DNA from 4 places in the Gracilibacillus sp. JCM 18860 genome. Region 4 is predicted to be linked to each of the others. Evidence: riboswitches for the same ligand, from Rfam matches in the RefSeq annotation. Region 4 holds a riboswitch; each other region holds the start of a gene.
The links. Region 4 has a riboswitch for thiamine pyrophosphate ahead of thiD (bifunctional hydroxymethylpyrimidine kinase/phosphomethylpyrimidine kinase). Riboswitches for the same ligand answer to the same signal wherever they lie in the genome.

Region 1 (5,221 bases), 560 kb from region 4:
ATGCCTTCGGTCGCCCTAAAGCGACACTTGATGATTTATATATTCAATTAACAAAGGAAGCAGATGCTCATGCTTAACGCGAAGGAGTTTTTTTTCGAACGTCTCAAGGCACATGTAAAAGAATTGAATCGCTATTTGCGTTATATTCTAACAGGTCACCTAGCAATCGCGATGTTTTTTATTTTCTCTGCTATGGCTGTTTATTACCAAAAATGGTTAGAAGAGCTTCCAGAAAACTTTCCAGTAGCCATTGTAATTGCCCTTTTGTTAGGCTTTTTTACTATGTATAGTCCGATTCAAACACTATTAAAAAAGGCAGATATGGTTTTTTTAATACCTGCTGAACAGAAGCTTGCTAGTTATTTTACTCGTACGCTAATCTATAGTTATCTTACTCAAATCTACCTTGTCTTGTTTGTTTATGCTGTAATGGCACCATTGTATTTTGCATCCTTTTCCGATGGATCACTTTATTTCTTTCTACTCTTTTTACTTTTACTTATCAAAGCATGGAGTATACTGGCCAATTGGTGGATGTTAAAGATAAGGGAGCGATCCTCACGAGTTATCGATCAGCTTGTGCGTTTATTACTTATTATTGCTATCGTTTATTTCTTTTTGGAAAGGGAAACGATGTATTTATTTATGGTGACGGCTATACTTGTTGGTTTGTTCCTATACAATTATTTATTAGCAAAAAAGCAGCCTGGTATCCAATGGGATTTGTTAATAGAACGGGATTATTTAAGAATGCGCTCCTTCTATCGTCTGGCTAACATGTTCACAGACGTACCACACTTAGAAACGACAGTGAAGAAGCGACATGGATTGGCGCGCCTACTAACAAGCTCTATTCCTCATAAACAACATAATAGCTATACCTTCTTGTTCCGTTTAACTACGGCAAGAAGTGGAGAATACTTTGGAATATATATCCGGTTACTAGTTATTGGCTGCCTACTCGTTTACTATGTACCAAATCCATGGCTCAAGCTCATCTTTGCGATTCTCTTTGGTTATATGACATTCATACAATTAATGCCATTATGGAAACATCATTCTACATTAGTATGGTTGGATCTATATCCAATTACTGAAAAAGTTAGGGAAGCGTCCTTTATTAAGTGGTTAAAGCAATTAATGATTATCCAGCTCGTTATATTTGCTGTATTTTTATTCTTTGTCGGAAATCTAGAGCTTGGTCTGTTCATGTTTATTTTTAGCATTTTATTTATTCAATTTGTTATCCCTGCTTATGTTCATAAGAAGTTGAAGGGGTAAAAACGAAACAGGTAAACAAATAATAGGAGAGGCTATCCCATTTTTTATTAGGGGATAGCCATTTTTAATGGTGGTTAACTATGTAATAGTTATCTACTGGTTGGCACGATATACTGCTGAAATCAAAGTTTTTGCTGCGATTTTCATTGCTCGTTCATCAAAGTCAAACCTAGGATGGTGATGTGGTATAAATCCATCCTCTATTTGTGCGCCCGTAAAGAAAAATGCCCCAGGTTTACGTTCTAAATAATAAGCAAAATCCTCTCCTGTCATGCTTGGTTCAACCATTTCAGCTTTTTTAACCTCTGAAACCTGTTGGGCAGCTTCAATAATCCATGCTGCCTGTTCCTTATGATTCACGACAGGTGGATATCCTTTTTGGTAATCAAAATGATAGGAAGCATCATAGCTATGACAAGTACCTTTGATGATCCTTTCCATTTCAGAGATGATGAACCGCTGTAGTTTTAAATCAAACGTTCTTACAGTACCTTCAATGATTGCGGAATCTGGTATTACATTATAAGCATTCCCTGCATGAAAGGTACCGATGGATAGAACGGCTGTGGCTAATGGATCAAGCTTTCTACTAATAATTTGCTGAAGATTTGCGATTAATTGGGAACCTATCACGATAGGATCCTTTGTTTGATGTGGAATACCTCCATGACCACCGGTTCCATTAATTTTAATCGTAAACTTATCGGCAGCAGCCATAAAATTTCCAGGTGCTGTCTGCACAACTCCATATGGCGTATTTGTCCATAAGTGTGTTCCAAATACAAGCTCCACCTCATCTAATATTCCTGTATCAATCATTGGTTTTGCGCCCCCAGGTGCGACTTCCTCAGCATGCTGATGGATAAAAACAATTTTGCCAGGAATAACTTCTTTATATTGTTTAAATATTTTCGCAATGGTTAACAGTGTCGTAGTATGACCATCGTGGCCACAGGCGTGCATCACACCTTGACTTTTGGAACGATATTCCACCTTTTTTTCATCTTGGATGGGAAGTCCATCAAAATCTGCTCGCAATGCGATGGTCTTACCAGGTTTGCCTCCAGTTAGTGTAGCGACAACACCGTTTCCACCGACATTTGCTTGGTATGGTATTTCTAGTCTCTGATAGTGCTCTGCAATAAAGGCAGCGGTTTTGTATTCATAAAAGGAAAGCTCAGGGTATTGATGCAAATATCTTCGCATATTTACCATCTCATCATAATGTTGGTCTATTTCTATAAAAAGATTGTTTAGCATATATGCATCATCCTCTTACATTTTTTCTCATTATATCACAGTATTCTAGATGTGCATGGTGACTCAAGCTAAAAAAAATAACCCGAGCTTGTGAGCCCGGGCTAACATTAATCTATATAAAAAGGGGGGTATTTACATTTTAGAAAAGCATAAAGGCATCGCAAGAAGTCAGGTTTTTCCTAAAAGAAGCTTTTATCAGCTAGAAGTCTTTGCGTTTCTTCTTTATGTCCTGTTTCATCTGCGATCATATCGTCTAATTTAACGACAAGCTCTGTAAAACCTAATTCTTCTGCTTGTTGTTTCCTTTTTTCATAGCGTTCAATTGTCTCGGTTTCTGCTTTTAATGTTGCTTCAAGCATTGCTCTTACATCTGTTAATTGTTCTACTTTAGCTGGTGTCGTAGTTGGAGTCCCGCCTAATGTTTTGATCTTGTCTGACAAATATAGGGCATGTCCAATCTCATCATCAATCTCATCTTCAAAGAAAGGCTTTAATAAGGAGCGATACAACCCAGATACTACAGATGCATGATAGGTATACATAATAGTAGAAGCATATTCATTCGCTAAGTCTACATTTAATCCATCAATTAATTCTTGTAATTTTTTTTCATCTTGTGCCATGTTAGCTAACATCCTTTCACGTTTTAATCTTCCATTATATGTCTACCCTTAAATTTTAAAATTAAACATATAAAAACTACCTTATTGGCAAATCCGTGAATCTATGCTATTCTTTTCCTGTAAGCAACTAACTTCATAACGAACACTAGGGGAGCCTTTAAGGCTGAGACGGATTATTTCGGACCCTTTGAACCTGATCTGGTTAACACTAGCGTAGGGAAGTGGTAGAAAAGCTTTGCATGATTTTTAGCATAATCAAGCCACTTGTCTTTATTAGATAAGTGGCTATTTACGTTTCAATTTAAGTTTTTCTTCCATTTCCCATTGCGTGTGACAAAGGAGTGAAAGATTTTGATCGAGAAACATCTGCACTTAATATCTAATGGGAATTTTTCTAACCAACATCTCCCTATCCTTAAAGAAATCCAACATGATATTGACTTTCTCCATATTAGAGAAAAAGAAAAAACTGCAAAACAATTAATGGATTCTATTAATTCATTAATAGGGATTGGGTTCCCTCTATCCAAAATCATCATAAATGATCGGATCGATGTAGCATACATGATGAGGTGCGCTGGGGTGCAGCTTGCTTACCATAGTGCTTGTGTATCTGCAGTAAAAAAACATTTTCCATCCATGTTATGTGGGAAATCTGTTCATTCCGTAAAAGAGGCAAAGCGAGCAGAAGAAGAAGGTGCAGATTTTTTGTTGTATGGACATATTTTTGCTAGTAATTCTAAACCTAACCAGGTTCCAAAAGGATTAATTGCACTTAATAGGTTAATAGACAGTGTTGCAATTCCAGTTTATGCAATCGGCGGAATAACTCCAGCTCTAGCACGGGATATACTGAAATGTAATGCGAGTGGCATTGCGATTATGTCTGGAATATGGGAGGCAGCTCAACCTCTTCAAGCTGTAAAGGCATACCGGAAAGTGTTGAAGGAAGCAAGGAGGGATAGGTATGAATAATTATGATCAAATCATTGTCGGTGCTGGTGTCATAGGTTGCTCAATTGCGTATCAATTAACGAAAAGGGGGTATAACGTTTTAGTATTGGAACAAAACAAAATAGGATGTGAGGCATCAAGTGCTGCTGCTGGAATGCTCGGAGCACAAGCGGAATTTTCAGAGGATTCTCCTTTGTTTCGATTTGCAAGAGATAGTCGCTCCCTTTTTCCAGGGTTAGCAACAGAGCTAAAGGATCAAAGTGACGTGGATATCCATTATATGAACAATGGGATGTATAAGCTTGCCTTCCATGAAAAGGAATGGCAGCAATTAGAGGAAATCGCTCGTTTCCAAGTTGATGCAGGCGAAGAGGCATATATTTTAGGGCGTGATGAGGTAGTTAAGGAACTAAAAAATATTACCTCTCATTTTCTAACAGCATTATACTTACCGAATGACGGTCAGGTGTCAGCACCAGATCTAACAAAAGCATTTGCTCTTGCTGCAAGAAACAATGGAGCAACAATAAAGGAATATACGGCTGTAACTAAACTTCTGATCAAAGATGGGCAAGTTCAAGGAGTAAGAGCAAATCAATGTTGTTATTATGCAGATCAAATAATATTGGCAACAGGAGTAGGTGGAAATCATTTGCTTCCTTTTTTAACAGATCCGTATATTATTTCACCTGTAAAAGGGGAGTGCTTATCGATAATCACAGAAGAGCTGAAGGTAGAATCAACAATAGTTACCAATGGCTGTTATCTCGTTCCTAAGAGTAAGCAAAGAATCATCATTGGTGCGACTTCTATGCCTAACGATTGGGATAAAGAAGTGCGTGTTGAAGGGATTTATCAATTATTAACTCGTGCTCAAAAGATTTTGCCATGTTTGAAGAAGGCAAAAATGGAAGGCTTTTGGTCGGGATTACGACCACAATCAGCAGATGGCTTCCCTTTTCTAGGAGAAGTACCCGATATAGCAGGTTTATATATGGCAAATGCTCACTTTAGAAATGGTATTTTGCTTTCACCTATTACGGGTGAGTTTATGGCCGATTTAATAGAAGGAAAAGAAGTAAAGGCAGCATATAAGGAGAATT
Region 2 (5,221 bases), 1.5 Mb from region 4:
TATTTCGGGCTGTTTATGATGATAACCGATAAAATCCTCCATTTTCATTAAAGTCTCAGCTGATTGATTGATGGGTTGATTGATTTCTGTTTTAGCATGCCTATATTCGTGCCAAACGGAAGGATACCAAATGCCGAATTCCTTTAGCTTTTGCTTAGATTGTTCAAAAATGACTTTGGGAGTATCATCCATCATAATGTTCCCTTTTTCATCAAGTAAGACGACACGGTCGATAAAATCAATCACATGCTCGATTTTATGCTCAACAATGATCACGGTTTTGTCTCTAGCAACCCTTTGCATCGTTTCCCAAACCTGTGCCGTCCCTTCTAGATCAAGCATGGCAGTCGGTTCATCTAGAAATATTGTGTTTGGCTGTAATGCTAGAATGCAAGCAATTGCAAGCCTTTGTTTCATACCACCAGATAACCTTTCTATTTTAATATGGACATCTTCTAGTTCTAATCCGACCTCTACTAGGTAACGATGTAATAATTCCTTCATTTGATCATGCGGTATCCCGAGATTTTCTAACACAAAACCAAGCTCTTCATCGACATAGGGCATACAAAATTGAGAATCCGGATCTTGAAAGACAAAACCCCAGGAATTTGAGAGCTCTCGTGATGTATATTTAATGGGGATTTCCATCGATTTTGGCACCAACCCTGATAAAATTTTTAATAAAGTCGATTTTCCCGATCCTGAAGGACCAAGGATGAGTACTTTTTCCCCTTTTCGAATGGAGAGAGAGAAATCCTTAAATAAAAAGGATTCCTCTTCAGGAAATTTTACACGTAGTTTTTCGATAGCAATGGTACTCATTCTTTCACCTAATCTCCTCATCTAGCGCTTCGTAATGCTTGTTGGACAATGGTCGAACTAGTCTTGTTACTCCCGTTTTTTCTAATGCATTTACTAGGTAGTATGCAAAGATTCCTGTGATTACGATAGACCCCAATATTCTAGCAAAAACGAGCAAACTCAGATTCCATAAAGCTAATTCCGTGATATACCCATAATAAATATCGAGCCATAAAGAGCCGATTGCCGCACCAACTGCAGCTAAGCACATGACCAAAATATGATAGCTTCGGTAACGGAAAATAGCGAATATAATTTCACAACCTAGCCCTTGAACGAGGCCGTATAATAATAATGAAATACCCCATTGACCACCAAATAAGAATTCTCCTTGTGCAGCAGCCAATTCTGCTAACAAAGCGACGCCAGGCTTACGAATAATTAAAAATGCAACGGTTGCCGCCATAAACCACATTCCGTACAGCAATTGATCGATATGCAAGCCTAAAACCGAAACCGCGCTATAGAGGGGTCCCCAGATTTTATATATGACACTGAAGACTAATGCAATAACAACTGTAACAAGAATATCGGTAAGTGTTAGCTTTTTAAACATATTTTCCCTCTTTTCTTCCTATTGATTGCCAGGATTCAAGTTGATAGGCCATCTCCCAGAACATAAGTTCATAACGACTACTTATGACAAAGTGCTGTTTCATTCTTTCTAGATCTGAATCTGTAACGGATAAAGCAATTTCATCTAACCGATTAATTTGTTCCTCCACTGACCGCTTGAACCACTCTCCGCCATAAGTTGAAATCCATTTTTGATAAACAGGATGATCTGGAGTACAATTCTTCAAAACCTCTCCAACCTCATAATAAAGCCAATAACACGGTAGAATAGCTGCAATCACATCCCCTAAATGCCCGTCATATGCTGCTCGATATAAATGAGAGGTGTAGGCATAAGCAGTTGGAGAAGGCTGAAATGCTTTGATCTCTTCCTCCGTAATCCCTAAAATCTCTGTAAATGATTCATGTAACGCATGTTCTGCTTCATAAGTGCTTTGGGCATGTGCGGCCATTCGGTTTGTCGTTTCAAAAGAATTTGCTTTAGCTGCACCGAGTGCTTGAACTTTTGCAAAATGGGATAAATAATAAGCATCCTGTAGGACATAGTACTTAAAGTTCTCTACCGGTAATGTTCCCTCTCCAATTCCTTGGACAAATGGATGCTGGAAGCTCTCCTGCCAAATAGGGTCTACTTCCTTTCTTAGTTTTTCTGAAAATTTCATTTTTCTTCTCCTCCCAGGAAACACAAAAACCACTATCCTACCAAATACGTAAGGATAGTGGTTATACCTGCAGAAAATAACGGATATCGTACCACTTCCCTACGCTGGTATAAACCAGATCAGGTTCTAAGGGTCTTAAAGTAAAACTTTAATCTCAGTCTTTAGAAGACACCCCTAGTGGAATGCGTTTTTATTTAATTCGTGTATAACTATATCAAATTTTTCCAGTTTGTCAAGCTATTCTTTAAATTTGTTTCAATAAGAGAGAATCCATTATTTTCTATTCATCTTTTAAACTTTTTATCTATTGCATCTATGGATAAACTTTGTTATAGTAGTAACCAACATTTAAAACAATTGAATAGTTTGAGAATAGAGGTGCAATGACCATTAGTATGTAATCGGAGGAGATGTCGCCTGTGATGATTACAGAAAGGGGGATTTGCCGAAGTGATTAGGAATGCATCATCTTAGTCACTGGTCCTTCATTTAAGAAATGTCGGGCTGTCATATAGTCGAAGAAGCTATATGGAGGGCTATCTCACGCATCATTATCAAATAACGGTGCAACAATGATACCCTTTCATTGTTGCATTTTTTGCTGTCTAACCTGATAGTTATTAGGCGAAAACTTAATGATCTGTTATTAGTTTTCCAAAAAGGTTTGATGATGGGATAAGCTCTATTCATTTTACGTAGCGAAATTGTTTTAAAAATATGAATAGAGGTGAAGGCTAAAATGAATTTTGGACGTGTCGTAACAGCAATGGTCACACCATTTGATCAAAACGGACAAATTGATTTTAACAAAGCAGAACATTTAATTAATTATTTAATTAGTAATGGAACAGAAGGATTAGTAGTCGCTGGTACAACAGGAGAATCACCAACATTATCCAAAGACGAAATTCTTTCTCTCCTTCAATTTACTGTAAAAGTTGTGAATAAACGGATTCCTGTTATAGCAGGTACTGGTTCGAATAATACACAAGCATCCATCGAGTTAACAAAACAAGCCGAAATGTTAGGTGTCGATGCCGTAATGCTTGTTACTCCGTATTACAACAAGCCATCACAGGCTGGGATGTATGCACACTTTGAAGCTATCGCTAAAGCAACTACCTTACCAGTTATGTTATATAACATTCCAGGACGTTCGAGTGTGAATCTATTACCTGAAACTATTATTGAATTAGCCAAAATCAAAAACATAGTAGCTGTAAAAGAAGCTAGTGGTGATTTAGATGCCATGACGAGAATCATTCATGAAACATCTGAAGATTTTTCTCTTTATAGTGGAGATGATAGTCTAACACTACCAATGCTTGCAATAGGTGGAAGAGGAATTATCTCGGTTTCCTCCCATATTATTGGGAATGAAATGAAGGAGATGATTACACAATATCAAACAGGGAACCCGAAGAAGGCAGCACGTCTACATCAAGAGCTATTACCGATCATGAAAGCATTGTTTAAAGCACCAAATCCCGTACCCGTTAAATCAGCATTAGCCATGCTTGGAATGGATGTTGGCTCCGTAAGACTTCCACTCATACCTTTAGACGAAGAAGAATTGAATACATTACATCAGGATTTACATTATCTGCAAAAGAATTATTTTGTAGGATAAAGGATCTATTGGACATAAAAATACTCCCCTCAAGTAACAGATTTTTTATTTTTAACCTGTCTACTTAAAGGGGAGCATATCATTCATGATTGTGGCTTTTTCGTTTGATTTATTTTTCGATGTAATTGTTTTATCACTTCTGCTAACAAGATTGTTCTAGGTAAGAATGAATCTATTTCTAAATATTCATCCTCACGGTGTGCATTTCCACCCACTGGTCCCAATCCATCAACCGTTGGTATTCCGATCGCCGCAGTAAAAGAAGCATCTGAACCACCACCAGTTTCGGTGTCTGTTATCTTTATGTGAAGCTCATCCCCTACCTTGCGGATAATACGAAGAAGACTTTCGGTTTTCGCCGTTTTCTCCATTGGAGGACGGTTAATCTCCCCTTCTAATCGTACCTTTGTTCCTTCAATATCTGCATGAGAGGTAATGTCTTCTATCTTCTGCTCAATTTGATCCGCTTGCTCCTGTTTTCGAAATCTTACATCAATCTCCGCAGAAGCATGGTCAGATATAGTATTAACAGAGCTACCTCCTTCAATGATCCCGACATTGACATGAATACCTTTCTCTTCATCGGTAATATCATGTAATTGAATAATTTTATGAGCAAGCTCCTCTATCGCACTTCTCCCTTTTTCTGGTTCGATACCAGAATGAGCTGCCTTCCCAAATACCTCCAATGTATAATGAGCCTTCCCTCTTCTAGCTGACACAATAGCACCATTTTTTCGAGCTGGCTCCATCACTAAAGCAAATTTTTTATCCTTGGCATGGGATTCAATCAACGATTTCGAAGTAACTGAACCAATTTCTTCATCACTAGTTAATAAAATTTCTACATCATAGAAGGCCTTACTTTTTATTTCCTTCAAAGCTTTCATTGCAAAATAGACAGCAACGAGACTTGCTTTCATGTCAATAACACCAGGTCCATATGCACGGTTGTCTTTCACTAGAAATGGACGCAATTTTGCCGTTCCTTTTTCAAAAACTGTGTCCATATGTGTAATAATTAGGATAGTTGGTTTATGTTGTTGGGAAGCCCTTACAACTAAATGGTTTCCATAATCAGCTTCCGGAAATACATTAACCTTTAGCCCTAAGGCTCGATATAATGTTGCCATTAATGCCCCTATCCTATCCACCCCTGCTTTGTCAGAAGTCCCACTATCTATATTGACCAATTGTTCTAGTAAATAAAGCATATTTTCTTGTTGTTTTTCTAAATAATCGTTCATCCTATACCCTGACTTTCCACTTATAATAAGAAAATAATACTATAACCACTACAAAATTGCTATACTATTCTTAAAATCAATTTATGGAGAGGAAGGTTCATATGGAAATTTACGTGGATGCAGATGCATGCCCTGTTGTGGATACAATATTAGAGGAAGTAATAGGAAAGAATATAACCGTTCATTTAGTTCGAAGCTACAGCCACTACAGCCACCAAGACTATCCGTCTTTTGTTAAGGTA
Region 3 (5,221 bases), 770 kb from region 4:
AAGCTTCTAACAAAAGCTACTCGTTGCTGCATCCCACCAGAAAGCTGATGAGGATAAGCATCAATATAATCATGAAGTCCTGCACGTTTTAACATTTTCTTTGCCTTTCGTTTATCAGGTCTTTCAAAAAGCTCTGCGGCCAATACTACATTTTCAAGAATCGTACGCCACGGAAAAAGGGAAGGACTTTGAGGCATATAGCTAATGGCACCTTTCTTTCCGATAATATTTTCGCCGTTTAAGAGAATGGTTCCTTGATCTGGCTCATACAAGCCTCCAATTAAATGAAAAATCGTACTCTTTCCACTTCCAGATGGACCTAGTAATGACACAAATTCTCCTTCATTTACCACTAGATTCAAATCTTGAATAATGGTATGTGGTTCAAAGCTTTTCGTTAAGTGATTAATTTGTAATGTGCTCAAGCCTACCCCTCCTTTCTCCATTTGATCAAAGCTTTTTCACAGATTAAAATGATCGCAAAAAAGAATAAGCATAATATCATGATAAATAATATCGCTACAAATACTCTATCTGTTCGGAATGAGGAGGATGCTAATGTCATATAAACCCCAATACCTTGATTGGCTCCTAACCATTCTGAGATGACGGCCCCCATCACACTATAGGTTGCTGAAATCTTTAGTCCTGAAAATATAGCAGGCAAAGCGTGTGGTAGCTCTAACTTTCTAAAAATCTGTTGCTTGGTCGCACCTGTCATTTTCATATAATGAATAAGCTCTGGCGAAGTTTGTCTCAATCCATCAATCGTAGCTACTGCAATCGGAAAAAAACACACAAGGATTATAATCAATAGCTTTGGTGTCATGCCAAAACCAAACCAAATCACGAGTAGTGGTGCCAACACTATAATTGGAACATTTTGTGAAAGGATCATAATTGGATATACTGCTTCTCTCACCTTTGGCAACAAATGTAGAATAACCGCTACCGTTAGTCCAACCACTATCCCCATAACCAAACCGAGTATCGTTAGTTGAATTGTTGAGAAGATATGATGACTATAGTTCGGCCAGTTGTTAAGTGCCTCCTGTATAATGACAGTGGGTGCTGGTAGTATCCAATCTGGTATTTGAAAGATTCTCGTCGATAGCTCCCAGATAAAAAGCATTATCGCAATCACTGAGATAGGAAGCCATGATTTTTTTATCATGTGCTCAACACCGTCCTTACTCTGTTATGTTGTTTCCACTACTTTAGTGATATTTCTCTGTTAATTTTTCCATAGACGCCTGATTGTCCGCCCTTGTATAAATTTTAATTTGGGATATGTTGCTCGTACAGCCCATATCTAGCATACGTTGATTCATTTTTTCAATAATCACTAGTAGTGCAGATAGCTCCCCTTCCATTGTTGTTTCTAATGGATTCACTTGGTACTTCACTCCAGCAGCCTCGATTACCTCAATTGCTGCATCTACAAATGGAATCACATCTTCCCCATTTGGTGTTTTCGGGATAATTTGAATACTCACTAATGCATTTGCCATTTTTCTCTCTCCTTTTTATTCAGGTAAAAATTCATTTGTAAACGCTGATTCTACGTCTAGCTCCCTTTCTAATAGACCATTTTCGAACATCCAATCAGAATAATTTCTCCAAACCTCTGGACGTTGTTCTCCCCATCTTGTAGCATCGTCCTGATATTTTGGAGAGAGCCATTCTTGACTTGCTTTTACCAATTCTGGGTCTAAATCGGGTACTTTATCTATTAATATATCTGCTGCTTCAGCTGGATGACTGATAGCATATTGATAACCCTTAGTTACTGCTGCTAACAATGAACGAACCGTTTCAGAATTCTCTTCTAGCATTGTTTCATTTGTTGTGATAACAGGAGTATAGTAATCTAGTTTTTCTGAATAATCGGTTAAGTAGAGCATATCTAGGTCGATACCACGAAGCTCTGCTTCAACACCAGTCCAACCATAGTAAATCCAGGCAAAATCTACATCTCGCTCAACTGCAGTAAAAAAGTCGGTATTGCCAATATTCGTAATGGTAACATCATCTACGGATGCACCCTCTTGTTTCATCAAGGAATCGATTACTGCTGATTCCACTGGTGCACCCCAGCCTCCATATGTCTTTCCGGCAAAATCGGCAGGGGATTGGATTCCTTTCTCTACTGGGGCCGCAAAACCAGAAGTATTATGTTGAATAACAGCTGCTATCGATACAATCGGAATATCCTGTACTCTTGCTTCAGTAACCGCCTCCTGTGCACTTATTCCAAAATCGGCCTTCCCTGCAGCTACCGTTTGATCAGCACCTGCTTCACCCGGAAGCACAATATTGACATTTAATCCCTCTTCCTCAAAATAACCCTTTGCTTGGGCGACATATAATCCGGTATGATTTGTATTCGGTGTCCAATCCAAAACAAACGTGACTTCTGTTAAATTCTGTTTGTCTGTTTGAGAAGAGTCTTGGCCACATCCTGTTAACATAAAAAACATACATGCTAAGACAACTAATAGTTTGTTCAATTTGATTTCCCCCTTATGTCGTTTTTAAGGGATACATATAGAAAAAGCGCTCTAGACAGAAGCCTAGAGCGCATATAGATTCATAATTCCATATGTTCCCTACGCTGGTGCTAACCAGATCAGGTTCTAAGGGTCAGTATCTTCCGGATACAATCTCAACTGGCAACACCAGTCCCCCTACATGTCCATATCTTATTGCTATCACATTCATACTTTGACATATTTATCGTAATTATTCAAGTTTTGTGTACTTCATTGGAGATATGAAAAAAACGAGGCATTCTCTCTACTTTAACAAGTACCTAGTTTTTTTTACTTGTTACCTTAAAAAACTTGGTCGAAGCTTCTGCTGTGTAGAAATTTTATATCTTCCTAACGTGCAAAAAAAAGCAGACCTTCATTGCTGAAGATCTGCCTTCTACAATTATGATTGAACTATTTTTGAAGCTACTTCCACTACACGAGTTGCTTGGTGCTTCACTGCTGCTTCTACATCCTCCAGCATTTTACCATCTGGAGTTTGTGTGACACTAGTTCCATAAGGGTTTCCGCCTGCCCCATAGATACATTCATTTGTATATCCAGGAGGGACGATGATCGCACCCCAGTGCATCATAGAGGTATATAAATGTAATAAGGTTCCCTCATGACCACCATGCGCATTAGAAGCAGAAGACATGGCTGTTACTACTTTATTCATCGTTTTTCCTGCAGCCCATAATCCGCCTTGTGAATCAATAAATTGCTTCATTTGAGATGGAACATTTCCAAATCTAGTCGGAATACTGAAAATAATCGCATCTGCCCATTCTATATCATCAGAGGTTGCTACAGGGACATGTTGAGTTTCCTCTAAATGCTGTTTCCAAGCTGGATTAGAAGCTACTGCAGCCTCTGGCGCCGTCTCTTGCGCACGCACCACTCTTACCTCAGCATCTGCTGCTTTCACCGCTTCTGCTGCCCAATTAGCAAGTTGATAATTGGTTCCAGTTGAACTATAATAAATTACTGCTACTTTTACCATATCCTAAAACTCCTTCTTTCCTTCCTTTTTGCATGCCTAGTTCAAACTTCTAGGCCTACATAGCATATCAAGTAATTATCTCTAATTCAAGACAATTGCTTATGACTAAGTGGAACTATCCGAACAGGCTTTCAACAAGTAAAGAAATAATAACCATTAGGAAATATTTAAGCATATAATCTTAATATTTCCTAATGGTTAACTTTCATTAATAATGAAGCGCTTGTTCCAAAACCTCTAGATTTCGTTCCATTAATGTGAAATAATTCTCTTCCTTCTCTATATCTTCTTCCGTTAATACAGATAAATTGTGTAATTGGAGTGACTCAATATTAGCTTCATTTTGAATCACCTTTGCAACTTTAGGCTCTACATTTTGCTCAAACAACAAATATTTAATTCCTTTCTCATCAACTTGATGAATAATTTCTTCCAGCTGCTTTTGTGATGGTTCATCGGTTGGTGATAATCCAGAAATCGCAATTTGTTCTATTCCATAGCCTTGTTCCCAATATCCGTATGCAGCATGTGTTACTAGGATTTCTTTGTTGTCAGATTGTTCTAATTGCTCATGGAAGCTTTGATCAAGTGCTGTTAGCCTTTCTTCTAAATCTTGAAAGTTTTCTTCATAGCTTTCCTTTTGTTCAGGTCTAATCTCCACAAGTGCATCCTTAATATTCTCTGCGAGCTGTACCGCTTTTATTGGATCTAACCATACGTGTGGATCCACATCACCATGATCATGGCCTGCATGATCATGCGCCTCTTCGGTTTCGTGGGAGTGTTCGTGGTCATGTCCTTCTTCATCACCATGATCATGTTCATGTTCATGAACATGTTCCTCTAAATCAATCCCCTCTGCTGCTTCTATCATTTTTACATCTTCTCCTTGCAAGGCTTCTTCTATCTCACCTGCGTACGCTTCTAAATTAGCACCATTAAAAACAAATAAGTCCGCAGTAGCAATCTCAACCATCATTTTAGAGGTTGGTTCGAAATTATGCGGATCAGCACCAGCAGGTAATATAGTGGAAACCTCTACGTCATCTCCTCCAATTTCGTCTGCAAAATATGCTAATGGATAAAGTGTTGTATAGATCGACAGACTGTCATCACTTTCTCCATTTGCTTCTGAACCCTCTTCTCCACAAGCTGTCAATAATAAAGCGATCAAGATAAACAATCCAATACTTAATCTTTTCAAAATAATTCCCCCATAATATGTAATAAGAATTTGAAATAACTTATTAAAACGTAATTAATACGATTTGATTTTATTATAAAGGATGAATACATTTTTGTAAATAGTAATTATTACGATTTGATTATCCGATGTTAAAAAATGTTCAAATATTATCCATTGATTCCAAATATATTTCAGCGTATAGTTAACAATGACTAATGAAGAATATGGAGGAAAATCAATGAAGCGTTTTAAATTTGTCCTAGTAGTAATCATTGCAATAATGGCTTTAACTGCGTGTGGCTCTGATAATAAAAAAGATACAGAAGAAAAAACACTAGAAGACCTAAAAGTTGAATTTAATTTACTTCAAACAGCGGAGGTAGGGCAAACTGTTCCATTAGAAGCTAACGTTACTTCTAACGGAGATCCCATAACAGATGCAGAAGAAATGACCTTCGAATATTGGAATGTTAACGATGAAGAAAATACGACAAATGTAGA
Region 4 (5,221 bases):
TATACTCCTGTCATGATACCAATTTTACTAGGAAAGCTCCCTTTTATGAGACTCGGAAGAATAACGTTAATGATCGCAATACCAACGCCAACCAACGTGGTTCCGAGATAGAGAAGAGCGATTGTTGCAATGGATCGGATCCAAATTCCACTCATTAAAATAATTAATCCAATCAGTAATGCACGCATATTTCCAATTCGATTTGCTAACCTTGGTGCAATTGGAGACATGAAGGCAAATGCCAGTAGTGGTAGACTAGTAATGAACCCTACGCTCCAGTTACTAAGGGATAAATCATCACGAATCATACCTATTATAGGTCCAACCGATGTAATGGCAGGACGTAAATTGAAGGAAAGTATAATAATTCCAATGATTAAAAGCACTGTCTTTTTTTTAGTTAACTGCATTGATTTTCACCTGTTTCATAAGTTTTAATATCTATTCACATACAAATTATGTTAATATAATAGAAGAACACCTTATCTATCTTCGTAATTCATAGATAGAAAAATGGTAAGCTAATACCCTATAAAGGATAGCACAAAAACTTTATAAAAAAAATTTCCTTAGTTCAGACGAAAGAAGGTTACCTATGGATAACAAATTTATATCAGAATTACTCTCATGGTTAAAAGCACTATTAATAGCAGTAGTTATTGTTCTAGTTTGTCGCCATTTTTTATTCACTCCATCTATTGTTAAGGGTGAGTCCATGATGCCTAATTTACAGGATGGGGATCGCATTATTTTAAGTAAGATAAGTGAAATAGAGCGATTTGACGAAATAGCTTTCGAAGCCCCGGACTCTGAAGATAATTATGTTAAAAGAGTAATTGGTATTCCAGGTGATAGTATCGAAATGAAAAATGACCATTTATTCATAAACGGCAAGGAATATAAAGAAGATTACTTGACAGCATACAAAGAAACGCTACCTGAAGGGGAAAGCTTAACGAATGATTTTACCCTCTATAATTTGACAGGTGAAGAAACAGTTCCTGATGGGAAATTCTTTGTGCTTGGAGATAATCGTCGTGTGAGCAAGGATAGTCGCTCCTTTGGATTCATTGATGAGGAATCCATTATTGGAGATGTGAAAATGAGAATCTGGCCACTCGATTCGATTGGGTGGATCAACTAGACATATATATCGCTTTCTTGACAGAATGGAACTCACATGTTTTATTAGAATTAATTGAATACAAAAATTCCACTAGGGGTGCCATCGGAATGGCTGAGATAAGAATAGTTCTTCTTGATCCCTTTGAACCTGAACTAGTTAAAGCTGGCGGAGGGAAGTGGAGTCGGTCAAAAGTGATAGATTGATGTAATAAATAACCGCTCCATTTATATAAGGGGCGGTTTTTTTATTTCCCTTCATTTCGTAAAAAGAGAGGAGAAAGGTTTATGTCCAATCAAATAGTAAGTGCAGTAACGATAGCCGGTACAGATCCTTCTGGTGGTGCAGGGATCCAAGCAGATCTAAAAACATTTCAGGAAAGAGAAGTCTATGGAATGAGTGTCATTACATCGGTTGTCGCACAAAACACTAAGGGGGTAAAGGCAGTAGAGCATCTCCCCATTGATTTTATAGAAAAACAGTTTGATGCGGTATGGGAGGACATTACCCCACATGCCGTCAAGACTGGAATGATTGCTACCATTGAGATGATGGAGCTCATTGCAAAAAAACTTACAAACAGTAAAATCCCATTTGTTATTGATCCAGTGATGATTGCTAAAAGTGGTGATCCATTAATGGAAGAGAAGTCTCGCGAGGTTATTCGGGATATACTCCTACCACTTGCAACGGTTGTTACGCCAAACGTACCAGAAGCAGAGTTTCTAGTAGGTTTTTCCATCAACTCACAAAAGGACACTGAAAAAGCAGCCAAAGTGTTGGTCCATCAATTAGGGGCAAAAGCGGCTGTAGTGAAAGGTGGACATCTTGATGGCGATGCGAAGGATGTATTATATGATGGGGCTCAATTTGATTATTTCAGTACGAAAAGAATCGATACACCTCACACCCACGGAACAGGCTGTACGTTCTCAGCAGCCATTACGGCCGAGCTAGCTAAAGGTAAATCAATTAACGAAGCGGTGGGGCTTGGAAAAGAATTTATTACAGATGCTATTCAACATTCTCTGTTACTAGGCAAAGGGAATGGCCCAACTAATCATTGGGGATATCGACTAAAAGGATTACCAAATAGAGGAGAAATGGAATAATGAAGCTAACACAGATTCAACTATTGCGGGAAAAACAACCATTAATTCATAATATTACCAACCAAGTAGTGATGAACTTTACAGCAAATGGCTTATATGCAATAGGTGCATCACCTGTTATGGCGCATGCTAAAGAAGAAGTAGAGGAAATGGCTCAAATAGCGGATGCGGTCGTTTTAAATATTGGTACATTGACGCAAGATCAGGTGGATGCCATGATCCTTGCAGGTAAATCAGCTAATAAAGCGGGAGTGCCCGTCGTTTTAGATCCAGTAGGTGTAGGAGCAACTACATTTCGCACATCCTCTGCTTTAAGAATATTAGACGAAGTAGATGTAACGATTATAAGAGGAAATGCTGGCGAGGTTGCTAATTTAGCCGGTATGGAGGTAAAAGTGAAGGGGGTTGATGTGACGGGTGACCTTCAGAACGAAAATCTTGCAACACTTGCTGCTAAAAAATTTAATACAAATATTGCGATAACAGGGGAAGTGGATGTAGTGACAAATGGGCTATCAAGATATAGGATCACTAATGGTCATCCATTGCTAACAAAAGTCACAGGTACAGGCTGTCTATTATCCGCTGTGATTGGGGCATTTTTAGCAGTAGAGAAGGATGTCTTAACCGCAGCTACTACAGCCATCAGCTATTACGGGGTTGCTGCTGAAGAAGCAGCCCAACAGTCCAATTTGCCAGGCAGTTTTCAAATCACCTTCTTGGATCAACTGAATCATTTAAACATGGAGGCTTTTGAGAGAAAATCACGTATTTCAATGGGAACATTAGGGAGTGAACATTTTTGATGAAGCCGTCTATTTTGCAGGTTTATTTTATTTTAGGAACGAATAATACAGAACAAGATCCATTAGAGGTATTGGAGGAAGCCCTTCAAGGAGGAGTGAGCCTTTTCCAATTTCGAGAAAAAGGGAAAGGAGCACTCATCGGAGAGGAAAAGAAGCAGATGGCTTTGAAGATGAGAGGGCTTTGTCACCAGTACGATGTCCCATTTCTGATTAATGATGATATCGATCTCGCGCTAGAAATCGGGGCAGATGGTGTTCATATTGGGCAGGAGGATGAACCTTTTGTACAGGTGAAAAGCAGATGCCCGGATCATTGGATTATTGGTGTTTCTGCAACGAATGAAAAGGAAGCAATTAAAGCAAAAGAGGATGGAGCAGATTACATCGGAGTTGGCCCCATATATGGAACGAATACAAAGGAGGATGCAAAGCAGCCAATAGGAGAAAATGGTTTAAGGAATATTCGTGAGCAAGTCGGAGATTTGCCAATTGTGGCGATTGGTGGAATTAAGTTGGGCCATATATTCGGACTAAGAAAAGCTGGCGCGGATGGCGTATCTATTATTACGGCCATTAGTCGTTCGAAAAAACCAAAGGAAATGGCTCACTTATTTAGAAAATTTGCTCATTATCAATCAAATTGAATCAATAGCCACTTGCTTGGGTTGTCTGATAGACTAATATATAGAGGAGGCAGATAGGATGCGTTTAAAGGATAAGAAAGTGATTGCATTATTAGAGGAAGACTTTGAAGATTTAGAATTATGGTATCCTGTATTAAGATTGCGAGAAGAAGGCGCAATCGTAGATTTAGTCGCAAAAGAAGCGAAGAAAAAGTATTTCGGAAAATACGGAGTACCGGCAGAATCGGATTATAGTTTTTCACAAATCGATGTAAATGACTATGATGCGATACTCGTACCAGGTGGTTGGGCGCCTGATAAACTTAGGCGTTATCGAGAAGTGTTAGATATGGTGAGATCTATGAATGAGCAGCAAAAGCCAATTGGTCAGATTTGCCATGCTGGCTGGGTACTTATTTCTGCTGGCATTTTGCGAGGGAAAAAAGTCACCAGTACCCCAGGAATCAAGGATGATATGACTAACGCTGGTTCCTTATGGTTTGATGAAGCTGTCGTAACGGATGGACACATTGTTTCTAGCCGCAGACCACCAGATTTACCCCCATATGTAAAAGCATTTGCTGATCTACTAGCAGCAAATTAAGGAGGAGCCGCAGAAGGCTCCTTTTTTTACACGTTAGAAAAGTATAAAATCTTTACACAGCAGAAGTTCGACGTAGCGGAGATTTTAAGGTGCCAAGTATAAGCAAAACTAGGCATTCTCCAAAAGACGAGCGAATGCGAGTTTTTCTAACATTATTTTTTGGTGAAGATGTGCTTATCTAGCATTTTTAACTTGAAATGATGAAGAGATTTGATACAATGAAGCTTATCGTTTTTGTTAAAGTACTAGCAGAGTAAATGCTGGAAAAAAAGCAGTAGATGGAATGGCAATGGGTACACTACCTACATTTTAGCCAGCAGTTAGGGGCGGAATACGAAGTGAAGCAAATCAATGTATCATCAAAGATAGTCTTAGCAATCTTTATGATTGGTACCTTTTCTGTTGGGATGACAGAGTATGTTGTAACAGGATTACTGACACAATTTGCAAACGATTTAGATGTCGATGTTTCAACAACAGGATTACTATTAAGTGTTTATGCGATAAGTGTAGCAGTGTTTGGACCAATTCTTAGAATGGTTACATTAAAATTCTCCCCCAAGCCACTCCTAGTTGGACTGATGGCTTTATTTGTTATCAGCAATATTATTGCTGCAACAGCACCAAGCTTTGAAGTATTATTACTATCTAGATTATTGTCTGCTGCTATGCATGCTCCGTTTTTTGGCCTGTGTATGGCGATAGCTGTGAATATATCTGCACCACATAAAAGAACAGGTGCGATTGCAGCTGTGCAAGGAGGACTTACCATTGCCATTATGCTAGGTGTACCTTTCGGCTCCTTTCTAGGCGGTATGTTAGATTGGAGATTGGTTTTTTGGTTTATGGTAATTCTAGGAATAATTACCTTAACGGCTCTTGTAATCGTGACACCCAATCAGGAGACAACAGATGTACCAAAATTGAAAAAAGAGCTTAAAATATTCCGTAAT

Region 1: it holds a riboswitch for thiamine pyrophosphate, as region 4 does, so the genes downstream of both, ACZ5R4_RS07210 (thiamine phosphate synthase) here and thiD (bifunctional hydroxymethylpyrimidine kinase/phosphomethylpyrimidine kinase) in region 4, are expected to answer to the same signal.
Region 2: it holds a riboswitch for thiamine pyrophosphate, as region 4 does, so the genes downstream of both, tenA (thiaminase II) here and thiD (bifunctional hydroxymethylpyrimidine kinase/phosphomethylpyrimidine kinase) in region 4, are expected to answer to the same signal.
Region 3: it holds a riboswitch for thiamine pyrophosphate, as region 4 does, so the genes downstream of both, ACZ5R4_RS06100 (ABC transporter substrate-binding protein) here and thiD (bifunctional hydroxymethylpyrimidine kinase/phosphomethylpyrimidine kinase) in region 4, are expected to answer to the same signal.

What each region holds. Positions count from the first base shown of each region.
Region 1 covers NZ_AP043868.1:1,383,145-1,388,365, reverse strand. The annotation lists gene ACZ5R4_RS07230 (ABC transporter ATP-binding protein) at 1-77, shown strand, start outside; gene ACZ5R4_RS07225 (ABC transporter permease) at 70-1,281, shown strand; gene ACZ5R4_RS07220 (amidohydrolase) at 1,375-2,541, opposite strand; gene ACZ5R4_RS07215 (ferritin-like domain-containing protein) at 2,721-3,164, opposite strand; TPP riboswitch at 3,302-3,401, shown strand; gene ACZ5R4_RS07210 (thiamine phosphate synthase) at 3,516-4,139, shown strand; gene thiO (glycine oxidase ThiO) at 4,132-5,221, shown strand, end outside.
Region 2 covers NZ_AP043868.1:446,297-451,517, reverse strand. The annotation lists gene ACZ5R4_RS02330 (ABC transporter ATP-binding protein) at 1-825, opposite strand, end outside; gene ACZ5R4_RS02325 (ECF transporter S component) at 830-1,420, opposite strand; gene tenA (thiaminase II) at 1,413-2,102, opposite strand; TPP riboswitch at 2,182-2,288, opposite strand; lysine riboswitch at 2,468-2,649, shown strand; gene dapA (4-hydroxy-tetrahydrodipicolinate synthase) at 2,842-3,732, shown strand; gene ACZ5R4_RS02310 (M20 family metallopeptidase) at 3,816-4,979, opposite strand; gene ACZ5R4_RS02305 (YaiI/YqxD family protein) at 5,081-5,221, shown strand, end outside.
Region 3 covers NZ_AP043868.1:1,169,760-1,174,980, forward strand. The annotation lists gene ACZ5R4_RS06085 (ABC transporter ATP-binding protein) at 1-425, opposite strand, end outside; gene ACZ5R4_RS06090 (ABC transporter permease) at 428-1,174, opposite strand; gene ACZ5R4_RS06095 (MTH1187 family thiamine-binding protein) at 1,218-1,511, opposite strand; gene ACZ5R4_RS06100 (ABC transporter substrate-binding protein) at 1,527-2,471, opposite strand; TPP riboswitch at 2,590-2,699, opposite strand; gene wrbA (NAD(P)H:quinone oxidoreductase) at 2,935-3,534, opposite strand; gene ACZ5R4_RS06110 (metal ABC transporter solute-binding protein, Zn/Mn family) at 3,743-4,738, opposite strand; gene ACZ5R4_RS06115 (FixH family protein) at 4,959-5,221, shown strand, end outside.
Region 4 covers NZ_AP043868.1:1,942,810-1,948,030, reverse strand. The annotation lists gene ACZ5R4_RS09955 (CynX/NimT family MFS transporter) at 1-410, opposite strand, end outside; gene lepB (signal peptidase I) at 596-1,144, shown strand; TPP riboswitch at 1,209-1,317, shown strand; gene thiD (bifunctional hydroxymethylpyrimidine kinase/phosphomethylpyrimidine kinase) at 1,411-2,235, shown strand; gene thiM (hydroxyethylthiazole kinase) at 2,235-3,041, shown strand; gene thiE (thiamine phosphate synthase) at 3,041-3,685, shown strand; gene ACZ5R4_RS09930 (type 1 glutamine amidotransferase domain-containing protein) at 3,744-4,268, shown strand; gene ACZ5R4_RS09925 (MFS transporter) at 4,652-5,221, shown strand, end outside.